Regions from separate parts of the Desulforapulum autotrophicum HRM2 genome, predicted to be linked through region 1. Evidence: predicted binding sites of a transcription regulator. Region 1 holds the regulator's gene; each other region holds the start of a gene.
The links. The regulator sigma-54, encoded in region 1, starts transcription at its own class of promoters, with help from an activator protein. The targets are predictions, from matches to a motif close to TNTGGCACANTTTCTGCTNT.
Positions count from the first base shown of each region.

Region 2: the regulator sigma-54 is predicted to act here: its motif matches at 3,424-3,443, upstream of HRM2_RS22505 (P-II family nitrogen regulator).
Region 3: the regulator sigma-54 is predicted to act here: its motif matches at 6,169-6,188, upstream of HRM2_RS10030 (PEP-CTERM sorting domain-containing protein).

Region 1 is NC_012108.1:3,172,757-3,180,394, forward strand. It holds gene lptB (LPS export ABC transporter ATP-binding protein) at 1-127, shown strand, start outside; gene rpoN (RNA polymerase factor sigma-54) at 130-1,569, shown strand; gene hpf (ribosome hibernation-promoting factor, HPF/YfiA family) at 1,583-2,122, shown strand; gene HRM2_RS13805 (PTS sugar transporter subunit IIA) at 2,140-2,598, shown strand; gene rapZ (RNase adapter RapZ) at 2,602-3,483, shown strand; gene HRM2_RS13815 (PTS sugar transporter subunit IIA) at 3,480-3,893, shown strand; gene gap (type I glyceraldehyde-3-phosphate dehydrogenase) at 3,969-4,973, shown strand; gene tpiA (triose-phosphate isomerase) at 5,218-5,973, shown strand; gene secG (preprotein translocase subunit SecG) at 5,980-6,279, shown strand; tRNA gene HRM2_RS13835 (tRNA-Leu) at 6,290-6,374, shown strand; gene HRM2_RS13840 (AAA family ATPase) at 6,686-7,638, shown strand, end outside.
Region 2 is NC_012108.1:5,127,688-5,135,325, forward strand. It holds gene HRM2_RS22490 (TRAP transporter small permease) at 1-226, opposite strand, end outside; gene HRM2_RS22495 (DctP family TRAP transporter solute-binding subunit) at 259-1,329, opposite strand; gene HRM2_RS22500 (ammonium transporter) at 1,653-2,966, opposite strand; gene HRM2_RS22505 (P-II family nitrogen regulator) at 3,034-3,372, opposite strand; gene HRM2_RS22510 (ABC-F family ATP-binding cassette domain-containing protein) at 3,626-5,260, opposite strand; gene cbiR (cobamide remodeling phosphodiesterase CbiR) at 5,269-6,081, opposite strand; gene cbiB (adenosylcobinamide-phosphate synthase CbiB) at 6,096-7,049, opposite strand; gene HRM2_RS22525 (aminotransferase class I/II-fold pyridoxal phosphate-dependent enzyme) at 7,051-7,638, opposite strand, start outside.
Region 3 is NC_012108.1:2,274,533-2,282,170, reverse strand. It holds gene HRM2_RS10055 (hypothetical protein) at 1-470, opposite strand, end outside; gene HRM2_RS10050 (tetratricopeptide repeat protein) at 606-2,891, shown strand; gene HRM2_RS10040 (ISAzo13-like element transposase-related protein) at 3,317-3,799, opposite strand; gene HRM2_RS10035 (putative transposase) at 4,019-5,083, opposite strand; gene HRM2_RS10030 (PEP-CTERM sorting domain-containing protein) at 6,314-7,237, shown strand; gene HRM2_RS10025 (glycosyltransferase) at 7,330-7,638, shown strand, end outside.

The sequences.
Region 1 (7,638 bases):
CCTTGGGGTGTGCAACTTCGCCTATATCATGAATCAGGGAGAGGTGATTGAATCGGGAAACCCGGAAAAAATCACCTCCAGCGAAATTGCAAGACGATTCTACCTTGGAGATAAATTTAGGCTCTGATTATGGCTTTAGGACTACAACAAAACTTAATACTCACCCAGCAACTGGTGATGACCCCCCAGCTGCAGCAGGCGATAAAACTACTCCAGCTCTCCCGGCTGGAGCTTGCCGGGATGATCGAGCAGGAACTCGAGGAAAACCCGGCCCTGGAAGAGAGCATTCAGGAAATAACCCAGGCAGAGGCCCGGGAGATTGAACGTGAAGCCGACACCAAAGACCAAAACGAGGACCTGAAAGAGGTCACCATTGAGGAAAAACTTTCCCAGGACACGGACTGGGAAAGCTATATCAACGAATACAACTCAACGGGAAGGGTTCACTCGGAAAGAGATTTCCAGGAGGCCCCCAATTACGAGGCATTCACCTCAGCCAAAAAGACCCTTGAAGATCACCTTCAGTGGCAGCTTCTCATGAACAGCCCAACCCCTGATCAGGAACAGATAGGAAGCATGATCATCGGCAGCCTCAACGTTGACGGATATCTTTGTTCAACGGTTGAGGAAATTGCTGAACCCGGGGGTTTTGAAATCGAAGCCGTTGAAGCCATGCTCAAAACCCTGCAAACCTTTGACCCGCCCGGTGTCTGCGCAAGGGATCTCAGGGAATCACTGCTCATTCAGATTACGAGACTTGGCATCGAAGATCCGATGCTTGAACGGATCATCACCCGGCACATGAAAAACCTGGAGAACAAAAACTACAAGAAAATCGCAAAGGATCTAGGCATATCCATAGATCATGTGGTTTCAGCCGTGAACGTCATCAAATGCCTGGAGCCCAAACCAGGTCGAGAGTTCAGCACTGAAGAACCCCAGTACATTATTCCAGACATCTATGTATACCGGGAAGGCGATGATTTTAAAATTGTCATGAACGACGACGGCCTGCCCAAACTGAGGATAAACCGTGTATACAAAGAGGCAGTCGCCAAGGGCACCAAGATATCAAAAGAGACCAAGACCTACCTCAACGAGAAGATGCAGAGCGCTTCCTGGCTCATCAAAAGCATCCACCAGCGACAGAAGACCATCTATTCTGTCATGGAGAGCATCATCAAGTTCCAGCGGGAATTTTTCCTCAACGGGATCACCCAGTTAAAACCCATGATCCTGAGGGACGTGGCCGAAGATATCCAGATGCACGAATCAACCATCAGTCGGGTCACAACCAACAAATACGCATACACCCCCCAGGGGTTATTTGAACTTAAATATTTTTTCAATAGTTCCATCTCAAGAACTGATGGTGATTCAATGGCTTCGGCAAGTGTCAAGGACAAAATCAAACTTATTATTGAAAAGGAAGATCCTCAAAACCCCTACAGCGACAAGCGACTGACAGAGATATTAGAAGAGGCTAACATCAACATAGCCCGCAGAACCGTAGCCAAATACAGGGAGATGCTTCACATTCTTCCGTCAAGTAAACGTAAACAATTTTAGGGAGGTTTTTTTTATGCAGACATCCGTCACTTTTAAACAGATTGATCCTTCCGATGCATTAAAATCCTATGTACAGAAAAAGGTAGACCGATTTGACAAAATGCTTGAAAGCCCGGCAGAGGCAAACGTGGTTCTGTCCGTTGAAAAGATTAGACACATTGCCGAAATAACCCTTGTGTGTGACCGATTGAAGATCCATGCAAAGGAGGAGTCTGAAAACATGTACTCGTCCATTGACACCCTTATGGACAAGGTGGCAGGCCAGATAAAGAAAAACAAGGACAAGATGCGACGCCACATGTCAGGCAACAAGGCAAGCATCAAGGACAATGATATTCTCCTCACCCCTCCCGAGGCCGCCTCGGACACCTCCACTCCTGAAGTGATCATGGAGGCCATTGACGTAAAACCCATTGACATCGATGATGCCGTTATGGAACTCAACTCTGGTAAGGAAAATTTCTTTGTGTTCAGCAATGCAAGGACAGAGCGTGTCAATGTTCTCTACAGGCGTAACGACGGAAAGCTTGGATTGATCCAGCCCCGCAGATAGCAAATTGCCAGGAGATTATGAAACTATCAGAACTATTACCAAGGGGTGCCATCATCCCGGACCTTGCATCAAAGGATAAAAAAGGCGTTCTTGAAGAACTTGCAATTTGTGTCGCTCCCATGGCCAGGACCGGGAGCGACGAAATTGTAAGGGTTCTTCTGGAAAGAGAACAACTTGGCAGTACAGGTATCGGTGGCGGAATTGGAATTCCCCACGGCAAGCTTGCCACTGTCGACTCCATAGTTGTCGGGTTCGGTTTGAGCCGCAAGGGAGTCTCATTTGACTCCCTTGACCACAAACCGGTCCATATTTTTTTCCTGTTGATAACCCCTGAAAACTCCACAGGAAGTCACCTGAAAGTTCTGGCACAGATTTCAAAGCTTCTCAAAAAGGACCACTTTAAGGAAAGCCTGTTACGGGCCGAATCCATTGACGAAATCCAGAAAATCATTCTTGACATTGATGAAGAGTTTTAACCCATGAACCGCCAAAGCCTATTTATACTCACCGGCCTTTCCGGGTCAGGAAAGAGCACAGCCATGGAGGCATTTGAAGATGCAGGTTATTACTGCGTTGACAACATGCCCATCGAGCTTCTGCCAAAATTTCTTGACCTCCCCCTGGACAGCGACACCGACATAAACGGTTTTGCCTTTGTCATGGACATCCGGGCCAAACAATTTTTATCCCAATTTCCTTCGGTCCTGGAATCCTTGGGGAAGAACGGGCATATTCCGGAAATTATTTTTCTTGAGGCCGATGAAAACATCCTTTTAAAACGATACAGCCAGACCCGGCGCCATCACCCCGCAGGTCAGGACAAAAGTCTGATTGAAAGCATAAAGTCAGAAAAAAGCCTCATGCTTCCCATCAGAAAAATTTCAAAACGGATCATTGACACAAGCAATTACAATGTCCACCAGCTTAAAGCCGAAATCCGCAATATTGCCCACCACCACGCCCTCAAACCTGTATCCATGAAGATCAACCTCCTCTCGTTTGGATTCAAGTACGGCATCCCTACGGATGCAGATCTTGTGGTTGACATGCGGTTTCTCTCAAACCCTTTTTTTGTACCAGAGCTGAAAGCGTTGAATGGTCGCACAAAGGAGGTTAAAGATTTTGTGCTTGAAACCATCCAGGCCAAAACTTTTTTAAAAAAATACCTGGGCCTTCTCGACTATCTGATTCCGCTTTACACCCTTGAGGGGAAAGCGTATCTTACAATAGCTGTAGGATGTACAGGTGGTCGACACAGAAGCGTTGCCATTGCTGAAAACATTTTTGAACACCTGAGCCAGCGAGGCTTTGAACCCGGCATCATCCACAGGGACATAGACAGGGATACAAAAGAGCTATGACAGGAATTTTAATCGTCACCCACTCAACACTTGGAGAAGCATTAATTGAAACCGCTCAATTAATCCTGGATACACAAATAGAAAAAATCAGCTTTGTTTCCATTGACATCAGGGAACCTGCCGACGCATTGATCAAAAAGATCAAAACCGGCATCAAAACCGTCAATGATGGAAAAGGGGTGATCATTTTCACCGACATGTTTGGTGGAACCCCATCCAATCTGAGTTACTCGTTTTTAGAAGAAGGGGCCGTTGAAGTGATCTCAGGGGTCAACCTTCCAATTCTGCTCAAGGCAATTTCAGTAAGGGATAAACAGGAACTTTCAGCGGCAGCAGCGGCCATTGTGGCCCAGGGGAAAAAAAGTATTTCCCTTGCAAGCGGAATTTTAAAAGGAAGCAAACGTGCATGATCGGTTGGCTTGAATTCCAACCCGGCTTCCCAACATGTGTTTCTTTTACTACCAACGTTCAGGAGGTACAATATCGTGGGAATTAAACTTGGAATCAACGGTTTCGGTAGAATCGGCAGACTGGCGTTCAGGGCTGCATTGAAACGATCAGATCTTGAAGTCGTCGCCATCAACGATCTTTCAGACACAAAGACCATGGCGCATCTGCTTCAATTTGACTCTGTACATGGCAGGCTCGACGCAACCATCACAACCACTGAAGATACCATGGTCGTCAACGATCGAACCATAAAGGTCTGTTCCCTCAAGGATCCGGGACAAATTCCGTGGAAGGATGCAGGCGTTGACATTGTTCTTGAATGTACGGGCATCTTCCGGGACAGGGAGGGTGCAGGAAAACACCTCAAGGCCGGTGCAGCAAAGGTTATTATCTCAGCCCCAGCGGTTGATCCCGACAGCACCATTGTCATGGGTGTCAACCATGACACCTATGATCCTGAAAAACATGACATCATCTCCAATGCCTCATGCACCACAAACTGCCTTGCCCCGGTTGCAAAAGTTCTCCTGGAGAATTTCGGAATTGTGAGCGGGATGATGACAACCGTTCATGCCTATACAGGAGACCAGCGACTCCTTGACTTTCCCCACAAGGATTTGAGGCGGGCACGTTCCGCAGCGCTCTCCATGATCCCCACCACCACAGGAGCAGCCAAGGCAGTTGCCCTGGTTCTTCCGGAACTCAAGGGAAAACTCAACGGCCTGTCGGTCAGGGTACCCACCCCCAATGTGAGCCTGGTTGACCTTGTAGTGGTCGTTGAAAAGGCGAACGTCACCCGGGAAGAGGTAAACCAGGCCCTTGAAAGAGCGTCAAAGTCCGACCTTGCCGGAATTCTCGATTACTGCGAGCTTCCCCTGGTCTCCATTGACTACAACGGCAGCCCTTTTTCTTCGATTGTCGATGCCATGAGTACGGATGTCATCCAGAATATGGTCAAAATTTACGCCTGGTATGACAATGAATCAGGCTACTCCCACCGACTCATTGACCTTGCAGCCCTGGTGGGAAAATCCCTATAGCCACCTCATCCTATCGGGCGCAACAGACCATGAAACTCAACATCCGTTACGCTTGTCAGGCTGAATCGAGTTTCTAATAAAAATAATGGCTGACCGAAAACCCGTGTTTGGGCGAAAAATTGCCCATATGCAAGGCGCAAAAAATTCTGAAACCGGAGCGTACTAGTGTACGTGAGGTTTCAGAATTTTGCAGCAACGCAGCAGATGGGTGATTTTTTGTTCAAACACTAATGAGGAGATCCTTATGAGTAGAAGAGCGTTAATCGCCGGCAACTGGAAAATGTTCAAGACCGGCACGGAAGCCGTTACCACGGCTACAAGACTTGTTGAACTTGCATCTGAAGTTGTTAATACTGACATCATGATCGCCCCCACCTTTTTAAGCCTTCCCCTTGTATCCCAGGCGGTGGCAGGATCAAATGTAAAGGTCGGGGCTCAGAATCTGTTTTATGAAAATGAGGGTGCCTACACAGGTGAAGTATCCGCCGCCATGGTAAAGGCAGCCGGTGCCGACTATGCCATCATCGGTCATTCAGAGCGCCGCCAATATTTTGGAGAAACCGATGAAACCGTTTGCAAAAAGATAGCCGCAACCCTCAAGGCCGGCCTTATCCCTGTTCTGTGCATTGGTGAGACCGGGGCACAAAGGGATGGGGAAAAAACCTTTTCCGTGCTTGACAAACAGGTGTCAAATGGGTTAAAAAGCTTTGATTCTGATGCACTCCAGCCCCTTGTTATCGCCTATGAGCCGGTTTGGGCCATCGGAACGGGAAAAACAGCAACTCCGGAGCAAGTGGCCCAGGTACACGAATATATCCGAAAGCTTGTTAACGATAAATTTGGCAACACGCTTGCAATGTCCATCCGTATACTATATGGTGGTTCAGTTAAGCCGGGGAATGTTTCGGAAATAATGAAAATTAACGATGTCGATGGCGCATTGGTTGGCGGAGCCAGCCTTGATGCAGATACGTTCATCAAAATAATAAGGTACAAATAACAAACCATGACAACCCTGATTATAATTGCACATGTAATTGCCTGCATCCTTTTAATTCTCATCGTTCTGCTCCAGACAGGAAAAGGTGCAGACATGGGCGCTTCATTTGGTGGTGCATCCAGCCAGGCTCTGTTCGGTGGCGCAGGACCGGCTACATTCCTGAGCAAAATAACAACCGGGGTTGCCGTGATTTTCATGCTCACCTCACTGACCCTTGCTTATATGTCAAGTCATAAACCTGAGACATCCATTATGCCTGACATAAAAATACCGATTGAGCAGCCTGCAACGACTGACAGCAAATAGCATACATCCTGCCGAAGTGGTGGAATAGGTAGACACGCACGCTTGAGGGGCGTGTGGGGCGACCCGTGGGAGTTCAAGTCTCCCCTTCGGCACCAGATATAAAAAGCCGCAATCATTGCACAATGTTTGCGGCTTTTCATCTTTTTAAAAGACTTGGCAAATGCACATGGTAAATGCACATGGAGAAAACACAACGAATAAACTGCCACAGATGCCGACATTACTTTGTAACCTGGGAGCCGGCCAAACCCCATGGATGCCGGGCAATGGGCTTCAAATCAAAGATGATTCCCTCGGCTGTCGTACGCCGTTCAACAGGCAAGCCCTGCATGCTCTTCGAAAAAAAACAGCCATCCCCGACCAAACAAACTTGATTTATCCTTCCCCATGTTTATCTTAGACCACTATGAACGAAAAAAATGAAAACATACCTGACCCCAAACGTATAGAAAAAGAGCTTGGCGAGTTTCTCAACAAGAAGTTCGGCGGTACTGTAAAAATCCTCTCCCCCTCCCTGGCCACAAACGAGGCACCCATTACAGGAAAGGGGACATCTTCAGGTAGAAAAAAACTTGTCAATTTCAACATCAAGCCCCAGGAACTGATTGCCTATCTGGACCAGTATATTGTGAAACAGAAAAGGGCAAAATCAGTTCTTGCAACCAAGATCTGCACCCACTTCAACCGGGTCAAACACCTCGAAACAACCAAACATTCAGACGTCAGGATAACGGGAAGCATCAAATCCAACATACTCATGCTCGGTCCCACGGGCGTTGGCAAAACCTATATTGTAAAACTTATTGCAAAACGCATTGGCGTTCCCTTTGTCAAGGCCGATGCCACTAAATTTTCTGAAACCGGTTATGTGGGCGGTGATGTGGATGATCTTGTCCGGGATCTTGTGAAGGAGGCGGACGATGATATTGAACTTGCCGAATGCGGCATCATCTATCTGGACGAAATTGATAAAATTGCCGCAAGCAGCAATCTCAGGGGTGCTGACATCTCCAGAACCGGGGTTCAGCGGGCACTTTTAAAGCCCATGGAAGAAACAGATGTGGACCTCAAGGTTCCCCATGACCCGGTGTCCATGATGCAGGAGCTTGAAAGCTTCCAGCGAACGGGCAAAAGAAGCGAGCGAAGGGTAAACACATCCAACATCCTCTTTATCATGAGCGGGGCCTTTTCCGATCTCAATGAAATTGTCTCAAGACGGGTAACCCACCACGCCATGGGATTTGGTTCATCCCTTGCCAAGGCAAAAACGAACAGTGACATTTTAAAGCAGGTCACGGCTGAAGATCTGGTCGAGTTCGGGTTTGAATCTGAATTTATTGGCAGACTTCCTGTGCGGTG
Region 2 (7,638 bases), 2.0 Mb from region 1:
GAAAAAGGTCAAAAAAGGTCACCACCCCCAGCTGCCCCCCCCGCTCAAAGGCGATTCCACAACCCACCACCGTCATCCACACAAACATGTTGATGGTGATCTCCTCGGTGGATGCAATGGAAAAATGGAAAAAATAACGGCTCACCACATTTGCAAAGGCAATGGCTGCCATGGCAAACAAAAGCAGGGCAGCCACCAGATAGTCGATTCTCAACTCTTTTTTCATGTCGTTTCCCTGGCCATCTGAATTAACAGGGGCTACTCACCCATGTCTTTTTTTGCCGTTTCATAAAGGGTTTGACCGATCTTTGGTACCCAGGTTTTATAAACGGATTCAGTTGCCGTCCTGAAAGCCTTTTCAGCTTCAGGGGTAAGGAAATTCACCTCCATGCCCTTGGACTGAAGAAAGCGAATCGGATCCGGAACCTCCATGGTGTAGTTAAACTCATTTTTCAAGATATTGATCGAAATATCGCCGTCAAGCCCAGCCCGGCACAGGGCCTTTTCAAACCGAGCCGCCTGGGTTGCAGCCTCACCAATGGCCTGCTTTATATCCGCGGGAAATTTATTCCACTCCCGGGTACCCCAGTAGACGATCACAGGATCCACCAGATAATTCCAGAACGACACATGGTTGTGGTACTGCCATATCTGCACGGGAATCAACACCCCCACAGGGTTTTCCTGGCCGTCAACCACACCCTGCTGAAAGGCAGTCTGGGCATCACCCCAGTTCATGTTCACAGGATCTGCCCCAAGGGCCCTGAAGGTGTCAATAAAAATGGGACTTCCCACCACCCGGAGTCTCAACCCCTTCATGTCGTCGGGTGTGGTGATGGCCCGTTTGCCGTTGGTCACCTGTCTGAACCCGTTTTCCGCCCAGGCAAGGGGGGTGAGGCCAATCTTATTCATTTTGCCGAACAGCACCTTGCCCGTCTCTCCATACTCAATCTGGTCGAGGCGTTCAAAGTTGTTGATAAAAAAGGGAAGGGAAAAGATGTTCATTTCCGGAATCACCGGGGAAGAGTTGATGGTGGACTCAAAGGCGCAGTCAATGACCCCTTTGGCAACCATCTGGGGGGATTTGAGCTGGGCACCCTTTAACAGAGAACTGCCAAAGTAGGGTTTGATGTTGATTCGGCCCTGGGTTTTTTCCTTGACCAGCTCACTGAATTTTGTGGCACCCATGCCCCAGTAGAAGCTTGGCCCCACGTTGACGGTCATCTTATACTCTCGCTTAAACGTTCCGGCACTTGCCGGAAAGGCAACCATTATTGCAAGCCATGTTGACACAACGGCAATGGTGCCTTTTTTCAGCCACATGTTCATCTATACCCCCCCTTTTTATTAAAATCGTTTTACCTTGTACCCAAGAAATGACAGGCAGACAATCTTAATAAATAGATAAGGCCAGGGATGATGTCAATGGTTTTTTCAGCAATTCTAATCGTGGAAATCAACAGAGGGAGGGCTGTCTGTATTTGCTTGCTGAACATTGAGAAACAAAAATTCCCCGACGTTCCAGGTTCAGCAGGCAGACATCGGCGGCCAATTACAGATACAGCATAATTAGAAATACTGTGGTTTTTTAGACACAGAAAATCAGCAGGGGGCAAAAAGCCCCCTGCCGAATCTATTTAATGATGCCTGGATCAGGCAGTAAAATCAGGGTAGGCGTGTCCACCGTGCTCGGTGAAATCAAGTCCTTCAAGTTCTTCTTCAGGTGTAACTCTCAGACCTATAGTCTTTGAAATCATCTTGAACATGAGAAATGCCAGGGTAAATGTCCAGGCAAAACAGGCCACAATGCCCACCAGCTGAACCATGACGATGGAAAGGGTCACGCCGCCCATGTTAAAGAGACCCGCAGCCAGGGTTCCCCAGGCACCGCATACCCCGTGGACAGACACGGCACCCACCGGATCATCGATCCGAATCTTGTCAAAAAACAGAACCGAGAAAACAACCAGGGCACCAGATATGGCACCGATAATGATGGAACTTGTGGGGGTAACATTGGCGCAGCCGGCCGTGATTCCCACAAGTCCTGCCAGGGCGCCGTTGAGACTCATACCGACATCTGGCTTTCCCATCTTCAACCAGGCGACAATCATGGCAACCACGCAGCCAGTGGCAGCAGAGAGGTTGGTGTTGACAAAGATCATGGCGATGCTCTTATCAGCCGTGGTTGTTGAACCGGGGTTGAATCCAAACCAGCCCAGCCACAGGATGAACACACCCAGGGCCGCAAGGGGGATATTGTGGCCGAGGATCGGCTTGATGCCACCATCTTTGGTGTATTTTCCCATGCGGGGGCCGAGGACAATGGCTCCGGCCAGGGCAGCCCATCCACCCACACTGTGAACCACAGTGGAGCCTGCAAAATCGATGAATCCAAGCCCTTCAAGCCAGCCGGAACCGTTAAAGAGGCTTCCCCAGGCCCAGCTGCCGAAAATGGGGTAAATCACGGCTGAAACAATTAAACTGTAGGCAAGATAACCGGTAAATTTGGTTCGTTCGGCCATGGCACCGGAAACAATGGTGGCAGCTGTTGCGGCAAACACCACCTGGAACATCCAGAAGGCAAGGACCCAGGGATCGCCGTCCGGGGTGAAATCGCTTAAAAAGAAACCCGAGGTGCCAAAGAATCCCGTGGCACTCTTGCCGAACATCAGACCAAACCCAATGGCCCAGAAGGCAAGGCTGCCCACGGAGAAATCCATGAGGTTCTTCATCATAATGTTGATGCTGTTTTTGGCCCTTGTAAATCCGGCCTCGACCATGGCAAAACCTGCCTGCATAAAAAACACAAGGGCTGCGGCCACCATGGTCCACATATAGTTTGCATGGGTCTGGACCAGTTCGATGGCAGCCTTGTTACTTAAGGGTGTCGGCGGTGTATCTTCGGCAAAGGCCGGGGTTAGGTAAAGAATAAAAAGGACTGTGATCATAATTATTTTTTTCATTATTAACTCTCCATGGTGTGATAAATTTACACAAAAAGACATATGCGGATATAAGATGGAATAACCGTTAAAGGGCTTCAGCCCCCTTTTCCCCGGTTCGAATTCGGACGGCATCTTCCACTGGAACGATGAAAATCTTTCCATCTCCGATTTTTCCCGTGGCAGCCGACTTGATAATGGCCGCAACGGCCATTTCCACCAATGCGTCATCCACCACCAGGCTGAGATGAATCTTCGGCACAAAATCAACCTGATATTCAGCACCCCTGTATATCTCGGTGTGTCCCTTCTGACGGCCGAACCCCTTGACCTCGGAAAGCGTCATTCCTGTGATGCCGATCTTGTTGAGCTGTTCTTTTACCTCGTCCAGCTTAAAGGGCTTGATGATCGCTTCAATCTTTTTCATACGCCTTATCTCCTGTTTTTGAGTTTTAATTTATTGTAACAAGAACCCTATATTGCACACATGGTGCCAGGCCCTCATACGAAACCCAAAAAAACGATAACAGGCTGAAATTTAAATTGTTTATATGCTTTTTGATTGAACCAGAAAAAATCTAAACAACAGGAATATTACATTTTTGAAATTAAAAATTACAAAAACTACGTTTTTGCAAACAGAGTCAAGACAAGAAAACCAGAACTTGCGTCCACACAGACTAAACCAAATTGTGAATGCCTGCTGCTTTTGAAAGATAGTAGTCGTAACCGCCGCTATAGGCGGTCATTTTCCCTTGGTCGATCTCAAAGACCCGGTCCACAAGACAACGCAGAAAATACCGGTCATGACTGACCAGAATGAGGGTCCCGGTAAACGACTTCAGAGCCTGGAGCAGAAATTGTCTGGATTGAATATCCAGGTGGTTGGTGGGTTCGTCAAGGATCAGAAAATTGAGTGGCCGACCAAGAAGAGTTGCCAGGACCACCCGACTTTTTTCTCCACCTGAGAGGTGCTGTATCCGCTTTTCCACATCGTCGCCAGAAAAGAGGAAGGCACCGCAAAGATTGCGGATCACCCCGAGTCCGGCCTGGGGCAGGGCTGCTTGAACGGTTTCCAAAACGGTTTTCCCAGATTCAAGGATGTCCATGGCATGCTGACTGAAATAGCCAATGTTGACATTGGCTCCAACTCTTGCGCTGCCGCAGGTGGCAGGGGTCCTGCCTGCAAGGACCTTTAAAAAGGTGGATTTTCCAGCACCGTTGACCCCAACCACGGCTATTTTATCCTGGCGGTTGATCAGCCCTGAAATGTTACTGAATACAGTCTGAGGCTCAGTATCCTGGCCGTTCCAGGTTTTTTCCAGGGACTCCATGACCACAACATCATCCCCCGAACGGGGCGGCTCTGAAAATTCAAAATTGATGGTTCGCTGCTGTTCCGGCAGTTCAATGCGCTCAATTTTTTCAAGCTTTTTAATCCGGGACTGGACCTGGGCCGCATGGGATACCCTGGCCTTGAAACGGGCAATAAAATTCTCCTCCTTGGCAAGCATCTCCTGCTGGCGACGGTGGGTGGCCAGTAGCTGGGCCATCCGGATTTCCCGTTCTCTGACATAGAAATCGTAATTGCCGCCATAGGTGGTGATGGTGGTGTTGGCCACCTCAATGGTACGGTCCACCACCCGGTTCATGAAATCATGGTCATGGCAGGTCATCAAAAGTGCCCCCGTAAAATCACTGACCAGCCAGTTTTCAAGCCAGACAATGGATTCCACGTCCAGGTGGTTGGTGGGCTCATCCAGAAGCAGAAGATTCGGCTGAATGGCAAGGATTTTCGCCAGGGCAATTCGCATTTTCCAACCACCGCTGAAGGTCTCCACGGGTCGGTTGTAGTCACCGGGACCAATGCCCAGGCCTGTGAGGATGGTCTGTGCCCGGGGTTCAAGGTCATAACCACCCCGGTTTTCAAACACCTCAACAGCCTCCCCATATTTTTCCAGCAACGCGTCCATGGCAGTGCCGTCCATGGGCTCTGCCATCAGGATCTCCATTTCTTTCATCTCGTCACCCAGGGCCATCACATCGGCTGCCCCGGACATTACTTCGGCAAGGGCCGAGCAACCGGCCATCTCCCCCACATCCTGGGAAAAATAACCAATCTTTATTTTTTTGGACGAGGCGATCTCCCCGGAATCCACCACCTCTTTGCCCGTAATCAGATTAAAAAGGGTGGTTTTGCCTGAACCATTGGCCCCCACAAGCCCGGTCTTTGTACCGGCCGGAACCTGGAAGCTTGCATCCTTAAATAAAATCCTGGCCCCATGCTGCTTTGATATTTTTGTCAGGTGAATCATCAGATCAGTTAAACCTTTGATTCAGCATAGAAATAACGTTCCATCCACGCAAGGGAATCCTTGAGGTGATCCAGATTAAACACCTCAAGGCTCACCACGCCTGTAAATTTTTTCAACACCTCAAGGGTGGGTTCCACCCGGTCCATGGGTGTTCGGCCAAGGCCCTGGTGATCCTTTGGTTCAACATGGGAAAAGTCAACCCCATGGAAGTGCATCAGTGGAACCCTCTGGCCGTAGCGATCAAACAGCCCTGAGATATCATAGTCGTACCGGATCAGATGGCCGGCATCAATGCACAGGGCCATGGGGGTAGCGTCAAGCACCGGAAACAAAACTTCAGGCGGGAAATCAAGGGTTTCAAGGGAGATCTGGGAGGAATCCGGGATCCTCCGGCCGAGCCGGTCAAGCATCATGATCGCCCGCTCCTGCCAGCGGCGGATGCCATCAACGCCTGCATCCCTGTCTTCAGCTGTAAAATCAAGGTGAAGGGTATGGGTGGTGGGACAAAGTGGCGCAGCAAGGGTGATGACCTTTTCCAGGATATCCAGGGCCTCTTCCTGGTTGGCCTTTAACGGATCGCAAAGGGAAATATCCGTCGGCAGATGGACGTTGTAGGTCACTGAAAGTTCGGCTGAAAGCCTTGCAAGCTCATCTATTTCAGCAGAAGATGGCAGGTATGCCAGGGGTTTGCTCTCAAAGACCAAAAGTTCTATCTCGTCAAACCCCGGGCCCAGCTTTTTCACATTGGGAATGATGTGGTCCGGATAGATAAATGAGGTGGTGCCCAGCCTGAACAACCGGGCTTTTTTTTCGATTGACACGATCTGTTTCTCCGTTAAATTAAAGCGGTTACAAGGGTCGCAACAAGGGTGGAAACCAGGGCTGCCAGAACCATGAGTTCACAGGACCGGGCGATCATCGTTTCGTCGGGGTCCCTGAAATCATTGCCGATAAAGGGTTTTTCAACAAGGATGCCATGGTAAACGTTGGGGCCACCGAATTTTGCACCAAGGGCACCTGCAAAACACGCCTCAGGATAGCCGGCATTGGGACTTTTGTGGCACTGCCCCTCGGCAAGGGCCGTTTTAAAAGCCCGCCGGCCCCTTGGACCTGACAGTATTGCCCCGGCAAGGGAAATCATGGCAATGCTGAGCCTTGCCGGAATATAATTTGCCACGTCATCGATGCGGGCCGCACCCCTTCCAAAAAAAAGATAACGTTCGTTTTTATAGCCGACCATGGAGTCCAGGGTGTTGACCATCTTGTAGGCAACGGCCAGGGGGACCCCACCAATAACGGCAAAAAAAAGCGGAGAAAGAAAACCGTCCACAAAATTTTCCGCCACGGTTTCAATGCTTGCCCTGACCACCCCGGTGCGGTCAAGGGTCTCGGTCTGCCGGCCCACGATCATGGAAACGGCCTTCTGCCCTGCCTTAAGCCCCCGGGTTTCAAGGGCATCCTTCACCTCGGTTGCAGCCGCAACAAGACTTCGGGTGGAGAAACAGAAAAAAAGCAGTACCGTCTGCACCACATCTCCCAGAATCGGATTAAGGGTCATGGCAAGAGCCACCACCAAAAAGGCAGCAATCCAGGTGGAAATGATGAGAAATACGGCAAAGAGAATACCGCCGACAAACTCGTTTTCAATCTGCCTTCGGACAAAGGGCTCCAGTCGTTCAATGGCCCGCCCCATGAAGACTACGGGATGGGGAAGGCTCCTTGGATCACCGATCACAAGGTCCAGAACAAAGGCTGCCGGAATAATGTACCAGTTGATATCAGCAATCATTTCATTTCCCCTCCGGGTTCAAACCGGTGCTGCCTGAAAAATGCTTATTCAGGGCATTGGCAAGGGCCATGTTCGTCTTTCTGCTTTTAAGGGAAAATCGCACGAACCGGTTTGAAAGGCCGTCAAAATTAGTGCAGTCCCGGATGAGAATGTGTTCATCGCCCATGAGGCGGCAAAGGGTCGGAGCATCCATGGGCGGTTCAAGGGCTGCCAGCACAAAATAGGTTTGGGAGGGAAAAATACAGATCCCCGGACAATCGGCAAGACGTGACGCAAACAGCGCCTTTTCCTCGTGCACAAACTCCCGGGTCCTTGCCGTAAACGCCCCTGTTTCAGCACCCTGCCCCAGGAGATGGGTCACGGCAGTCTGGGCCAGGGCGTTCACCGACCATGGCTGGGAATAGTGCATGAAACCTTCGATCACCCGTGGATCAGCGCAGATAAAGCCGGTCCTCAACCCCGGGATCCTGAATATCTTTGACATGGACGAGAGCACGATCAGGTTGGGAAATCGATCGTCCCCCACAAGGGTGATATTTTCCGCATCTTCAACAAAGGGCAGATAGGATTCGTCAACCACAAACCGGAT
Region 3 (7,638 bases), 900 kb from region 1:
CGCGTGTCAAGCCTTTTTTTTTGGTCATCCAGACTATTCCCCCCACCCTTCCCAGGGGGTGGCCTTGGGGAATCCAGGTAGGGAATGGAAACGCTTTTCAACAACGCATCAGCCCTTTTCTGAAGGGCGTTGTACTCATCAATCAAAAGCTTGAGTCTCATATTGGCAACCATGAGCCGATCAAGGGCCTCCATGGATGAGACAGGCGTCTTCACCAGAAGGGTCAGGGGGATATCCAGATTGATGGTATCAACGGGAACAAAAAAAGGGTTGGGGGGGACGACAACCCCTTCAGATCCAGCTGCAATACCATCATACACGGCAAGGCTGCCCGATGATTCCAAGGAATTAAAATCGGTTCTCGTGGAAAATGGCCGACACTCCCGGCCCCCATCAAACCACGCTCCAGCAGTTCCCGGCAGAACTATAAAAAAAACCAGAATCATGGTACAAAACGGTTTAAGCGTCACAATATTGAATCTTTTTTCTAATTTGTTTTTTGTTTGACAAAAATATCAGTAACACATAATAAAAGTGATAAACGATAGTTATCATTTTTACAAAAAAAAACAAAGCATTTCATAAATTGTTGACTTGGAGGATACATGCCTCAGAAGCTCAAAAGCATTTTAATCATCATTGCAATCATATTTTTGGTTACAGGCTGCAAAACAGACCAGGAAAAAAAGATCAGCCATATAGAAGGCGGCGAACAATACTTTTCCGACAAAGAATACAAAAAGGCTGAAATCGAGTTCCGCAACGCCCTTCAACTTTCGCCCGACGACCCCCAGGTCTGGTCCCTTCTCGGCAAAACCCTGATGAAACTTGGAAACCCAAGGGAGGCATTCCAGGCCTATACCAAGGTTGAGACCCATGATCCTGACAACAAGGACGCCCTGGTAAAACTTGCAAGCTTTTTTATTCTTGGCAAAGACCTGGAAAAGGCAAAGGAAAAAATCGAACATGTGCTTAAGCTTGATCCAGACAACACAGATGCCCTTTTCCTGAAGGCCCAGATCCTTACCCAGGAAAAAGATGTTGACACGGCATCCACCCTTCTTGAACGAATCATCGATAAAAAACCGGACCACATCAATGCCCTCCAGGCCCTTGCCAGGATTAAAATGTTCAAACAGGAGTTTGAACAGGCAGAAGCCCTGCTGGTCAAGGCGGTTGATGTGGACACCGCAGCCATTCAGCCAAGATTGGCACTTGTGACCTTTCTTATTGCCAAAAAAAGGTTCAAGGACGCCGAAGCTCAACTGTTGGCGGCAGTTGAAAAAAACTCAGAAAATTCCGACGTCAGGATCATCCTTGGCAATTTTTATTTCAGAAAGAGAAACAACCCATCAGCCGAGGCTGCCTACCTTAAGGCGGTTGAACTTGCCCCAAAGGCCATGAAACCCTATATGACGGCGGCCGGTTTTTATGACATCACAAACAGCCGAGACAAGGCCCTGGATATGTACCAAAAGGCCCTGGCCATACAGCCCGACAACATTGCTGTGAAAACCACCCTTGCACGCTTCCAATATAAGGAACAACAGGTCGATGCTGCCGAGGCCCTGGTGGCTGAGATGCTCAAACAACGGCCCAAATTCAGGCAGGCAAGGATGCTTAAAAGCGAAATCCTTGTTTCCAAAAAACAATTCAGCCAGGCCCTGATGCTGCTCCAGGACCTTGAAAAAGAAGACCCCAAGGATGCCAGGGTTCTTTACTTCCAGGGCCTTTGCCAGATCGGTCTTCAGGAAAACGACATGGCAAGGGCTGCCGTTGCAAGGGCTGTGGAACTCAACCCCGGCTACCTCAAGGCCCATCTCCTCCTGGCTGACATCTATTTCCATGAACGGTCGTTTGACCTTGCCCAGGCCCAAGCCGCTGAAGTGCTGAAGCTCAATCCCTCCAACTACAGGGCTGCCATGATTTCTGCCAAATCCCATATGAACACGGGCAAAATTCAAAAGGCAGAGGCTGGCTTTAAAACCCTGATCGCGCTTGACCCTGAAAACCCTGCCGGATATTATCAAATGGGTTTTTTAAAATCAGCCCTCAAACAGTATGACGTGGCAGAGAGCTATCTTAACCAGGCAATGGACATGAACAACATGCTTTTGGATGTGTTCACGCTTCTGCTAAAGAATTATACCAACCAGAACAAATTGGACACGGCTCATGCCCTCTGCCAAAAGCAACTGGAACGTGCAAAGGATAAACCACAAATCCTGGCTATTATCAACTACCTTGAGGGCAGCCTCTACCTTGCTCAAAAAGAAACGAACAAGGCCAAGGATGCCTATTATAGGGCAATTGAGGCTAATCCAGATTATCTTGAGCCTTATGGTGCCATTGCCAGAATAGCCCTTGCTGAACAGGACAGGGAAAAGGCCGTCATCCAATACCTCACCCTGCTTGAAAAAAATCCTAACCTTCCCGCTCCCCACATGATGCTGGGTTCTATCTATGAGACAGATAAATCTTTTGATAAGGCGGAGGCGCATTATCGAAAAGCTCTTGAAATCAACCCGGAGTACGCCCCTGCCGCTAACAACCTAGCCTATCACCTGGCCGAAAGAACGGACAAATTTGACCAGGCCCTCGCCCTCGCCAGGATCGCTAAGAAGAAACTGCCCAATGATCCCGGCGTCATGGATACCCTGGGCTATGTGTATTACAAAAAAGGATTGTACGGCAATGCTGTAAGCGAACTCCTGGACAGTCTTGAAAAAATCCCTGACGCCCCCGTGGTCCATTATCACCTTGGCCTGACCTACCTTAAAAAAGGGGACAAGGCCCTTGCCGTAACGCAACTTGAAAAGGCACTTGAGTTAAACAAAGATTTTGACGGCTCAGACCATGCAATGGCAATTTTAAAAAAGATAAAGAACTAATGGCTCTATTCAACGTTAAAAACAATGGCTCTTTGCCATTTCGAGTGGGTAATAATATGAGTCATATCGATGAGGAATGACAATTCCAACTCCCAGAGTTTGAGTGAGATGTCGCGCTCCCATCGCCGTCGCTGGTCACCAAAAAGCATGAAAAATAAGAGCTGTCGAGGCTGCGAGCTTGTGAACACCCGAAGGGCTGGACCATTATAGCTCTGCCTTTTCATGCTACGATATCAAACCAAGGCAAAATACCCTTGGGTATACAGCCGTACTTAAACACATGAAACGGCAAAGAGTCTAAATATTGTTACTTCTCGGGAAATTTATCCAAATTTGATGCTTAAATTGTAGTAAAAGAACGTCTTGTCATTGGGAACCAATGTACCCTTATATAAGGCACGCAGAAAAAAATAATTCCACAACCGTCACTCATATCCAGTGATATCAACAGCCCATTTTTCAATGCCGGGAATTCGAATCAAAAATTGTTCCAGTTTTGCCATAGCTTTTTTGGTCAACGTAACTCCTTTGGCATAACTACCATGTATCATTTTTACCACGGGGGTCTTACCCCTCCAGAGCATTGTTCTACATAATCCAAGGACTTTGTCAACACTATCAAAAATCTCTCCATTCCAATGCTTTTCTAATGCGCCCCAAATTATTTCGATTGGATTGTATTTACTATGATATGGTGGATAGTAAGCCAAACTGATACTAACGGAGTTGCTTTTTGCGAATTCGATCAATCGTTTTATCCATTGGCTTCTATGACTGTTATTTTCGGGTCCATTGTCAAGATTAACCACAATGGTATGGGGATCGAATCTATCTTTTAGAGATAGCCAAAGATTTTCTAATACGTCGATCATAAAATCAGGGGTTATAAAGCTTTTTGTGAAATACATATAATTCTCATCTAATGAAGGGTGTTGAAATCGGTTCTGTTTTTAACACATTATCAAGACACCTTGTCTTTTTGATCGGAATTTTTTTATTTTTTTGCCCACGCGGATCGTAATATGAACTATTTTTGTTCTTTTCCCCTTGCAAAAGCATTGTCAGAGTTACATTTGAAAAACATTAGACAATAACAGGGCAAGCCAGCAAACCGGTTTAAAAATCTTTCAAATTTCCAGGTACGTGCAAAGGCGCCGTCTTGCCACATGGGTTATGGGCAGGGTATGCTTCCTGCCATGATAGGGTCTCACGTGACCATCGATGTAGGAAAACCCCAAAATATCCTTGTCTTGCTCTACCCATGCGCGGCTTAGGGTTTCCATAAACTTGCCTGATTTATTGCGCAAACCAAGCTCATTGAGTTTTCTTCTTAGCGTCTTGACCTCGGGGCAGCGGTCAAGGCCAAGTATTATTCCAAAATCTCCGGGATTCCCGTTCTTTAATTGTTCCGGGTTTTTCATCCTCAAGAGTGCCATGAATGCAAAGGTTAAAAAAATCGATTGTAAGCCGTAATATGCCTTTTTCAGGGAGCCGTACACTTTTTTGCCGGTATCAAGATAACTCAGGCCCGCCAAAAACGGCAACGCCAGAAGAACACCAGCGTAGTGAACGCCTTCATTGGGTGAAAATTCGGGCAACGCCTCTGTCAGATCGCCCTTACGTGCCAGCAACCGTTCTTCCTCTCTTTTAGTCGCAATACCGGCATTACAATTGATGTCTTCCTGGGATCGCCTGGCCGGTCCTTTTAATTTTACGCTATCTTTAGTCTGATCGGGTTTGGTGACCTTCCTTACAATGAGGCCTTGTTTTATGGCCCTGCGGATGCAACCATCGCTGACCCCAACTTCATCAGCAGCAACAGCCAGTGTAGATCCTTTATCCAGAAGGCTTTTGACAATCTGCTGTTTCTCTTTAGTTAATTTGTAGGGACTACGATTTGGCCGATTATCAATGAAGCCTTCAGGTCCCTTCTCTTTATAAATATTAAAATTTCTCAATACCGTCGTTCGGTTTAGATCAAGGGCTTTTGACACTTCAGTAACGCTTGCAAGCTTTAGGGAAACAAGAATACCCTGGGCCAATCTTTTGGCGAATTTATCATTTTTTTGAAAAGCGAAAACAGGTCCGGTGGCTGAGAAAAAAACAACCTGGTCATCATCACTATCCATTGCTATTTTTTCATTGATCGGAGTGGTGTTTTTTGAGCAATATGGGATGTAGGTTTGAAGCATCGTTTTCTCCTTTTTTGATGCTTTTTAAGCTACCACATTTACACCCGAAAGTCAAGCAAAACCCTTTAAAATAAGGCTTCTTCAAGCTTAATGTCAGGAGCTCTGAATTTGGTTCGGGTTTCATTGAAAAATAATTTCAATTCTGGAGTTAAATGGTCAATTGGTAATAGACCTTGCAAATGAGTATGGTCGGACATGGTCCCTCGCTTTTTAATTTAAGTTTCCATGTTGATCATAAACTATAATCGAGATAATGTCCAGCACCATGGGTGCTTGAACATGTTAGAGCCTTTTTATGTGGATATATTTATTTCTGCGTCCCTAAGATATTTAATTCATAAAAATATGAAAAAAATTACACAATTTATATGAATTAAATATCCTTTTTTCCAAATCTCAGAGATCAACAACCATGCCCTTTCATTAATGAAATATGAAAAACTACAAACACCACTGTTGAAATCAGAATAATACTAAACAACTTTGACTATACCTTCCTTATGAAAAGGCTTTTTCGGTAAATAAAAGAGTCGTCAGGGTCATAAAACGAAAAAATTATGAGATTTTGACATTTAATACCAGCGAGTTAGCTCAACCCACTCCTCTATCAAACATCACCTAACTATCCTCCCATAATACCCATGATACCATTAAGCTGGTGCGGCCCACCCCCATATTCCTTTAGGCTCCAGACCATCTTACGCCACCAATCTTTTCAAAGAAAAGATAAACCATCAGGCCTACTAATGGGTTTGGGAAGCATTTCATTAATGGATTGAAGCAAGTACTTTATCCGCTGGTAATTTTCTTGTACAAACGCCTTTGTTCCAATAACACATAAATCTGAACAATAACAGACTCTTGAGAGAGAACGATCAACCCTGACAATCTTGAATGCCTATTTGAAATCATGTAAAAAAGGCAATTGATAAGACTTTTTTAATTTTCAACGACAACACTTTTAAAACACCATCACCAGCCCCCATAGGCCGGTGACGTTTATTATAATATCTTGAAAAATTCAAGTTTAATCTCCCGTAATAATCTTAAAGACTGGAAAATTTTTTATTCTAAAAAAATAGAATACTGGCATCTTATTTGCAATGCATCTCGTATAGAAGAAAATAAACATATAACTTATTTAAATGTAGGAGGTGATTCGTAAAATTAGCAAGTTTAAGGTTTTCTCAAAGTAACTTTAATTAACTTTAATTTAGTGAGGTGTTTTAAATGAAGAAATTAGTAAACTTTTTATTAATATTAGCTGTATGCGCAATAATTGCACCTGCTGCGAATGCACTTCCATACTTAGAGTATGGAAACAATCGTCTCTATTACAATAATTACGAAACCGTTTACCGTGCTGATAGCCAAGGAAACTATTACGAATTAGATTATACTAATCCAACTGATATACCAGTACTTACGATAGGTGATATATTTGTGGGAATTTTAGAAGTCCAAAACATTAAAGTCGGTTCTGAGCCTTCACATTGGTCCTTTGATCCAGGCGTAGATGAACTTACTGGTATTTTTGCACAGCAAATAACAAACATTGAAACAGCAACTTTTGATTATGGTCCATTCACTGGAATTCAAGGGAACAAAATCACACTTGGTTTAGCACAAACTGACACATTCACTACGCTTAATAATGATACATTTACAACTGGTTTGAATGGCCAAGAAGCTTTTAAACTTTATTCTGATGATTCTACTGCTTTCAATACTAATGGTACAATTGCTGAAGATATTCTTACTGCGACTGATGGTAATGAATGGATCACATTAGGTATGGTTGAATCTACAGATTATGCTTACACTTTTATTACACCGCAGGGAACAGGACTTGATCAATTTATTGGGAAGTCATATTTAGGTTTGTCTGTAATGGATTATTATGCTACAGGTATGACCTTCCCACTGTTAACCGATCCAGAAGTTGGAATCCCTGTTCAATTCTATGCTAATAGTGAACTGGAAGGTAATGATGACTATATAGGAGATGGTACAGATATAGATCTTGTCTCGCCTTGGGTATTTGAAAGCAATGACCCAGCTCATTTGAATGCAATCCCGGAACCAACGACCATGCTTCTTTTTGGTGTAGGCCTTCTTGGTCTTTCTGCCATTGGAAGAAAAAAAAGAAAATAGCTTGATATAGTTATTAAATAGTTATAAAAGGGAGAGATGAGGTTTCCATCTCTCCTTTTTGTATTTATTATAACAGTATCATATAGATGACTATGAAGCTTTCAAACTGTAAAATATTAGTACTTCCGTATACTCACACTCTTTCACATCTGAGTAGACCACTTGAGATTTCAAAACGACTCTCTTCACAGGGCTACAAAATTTCATTTGGAGGCGACAGCAGTAAAATACATTTTATTAAAGATGAAGGTTTTGAGGTGCATTCAGCATATGAACCAGATCCTAACATCCTTTTTAATAATATCAGGAATAGGAAACTCAACTTTGTTGATAACGATACATTAGACCTGATGATTGAAAGCGATTTGAGGCTTTTTGAAAAATTAAAGCCAGATATTGTC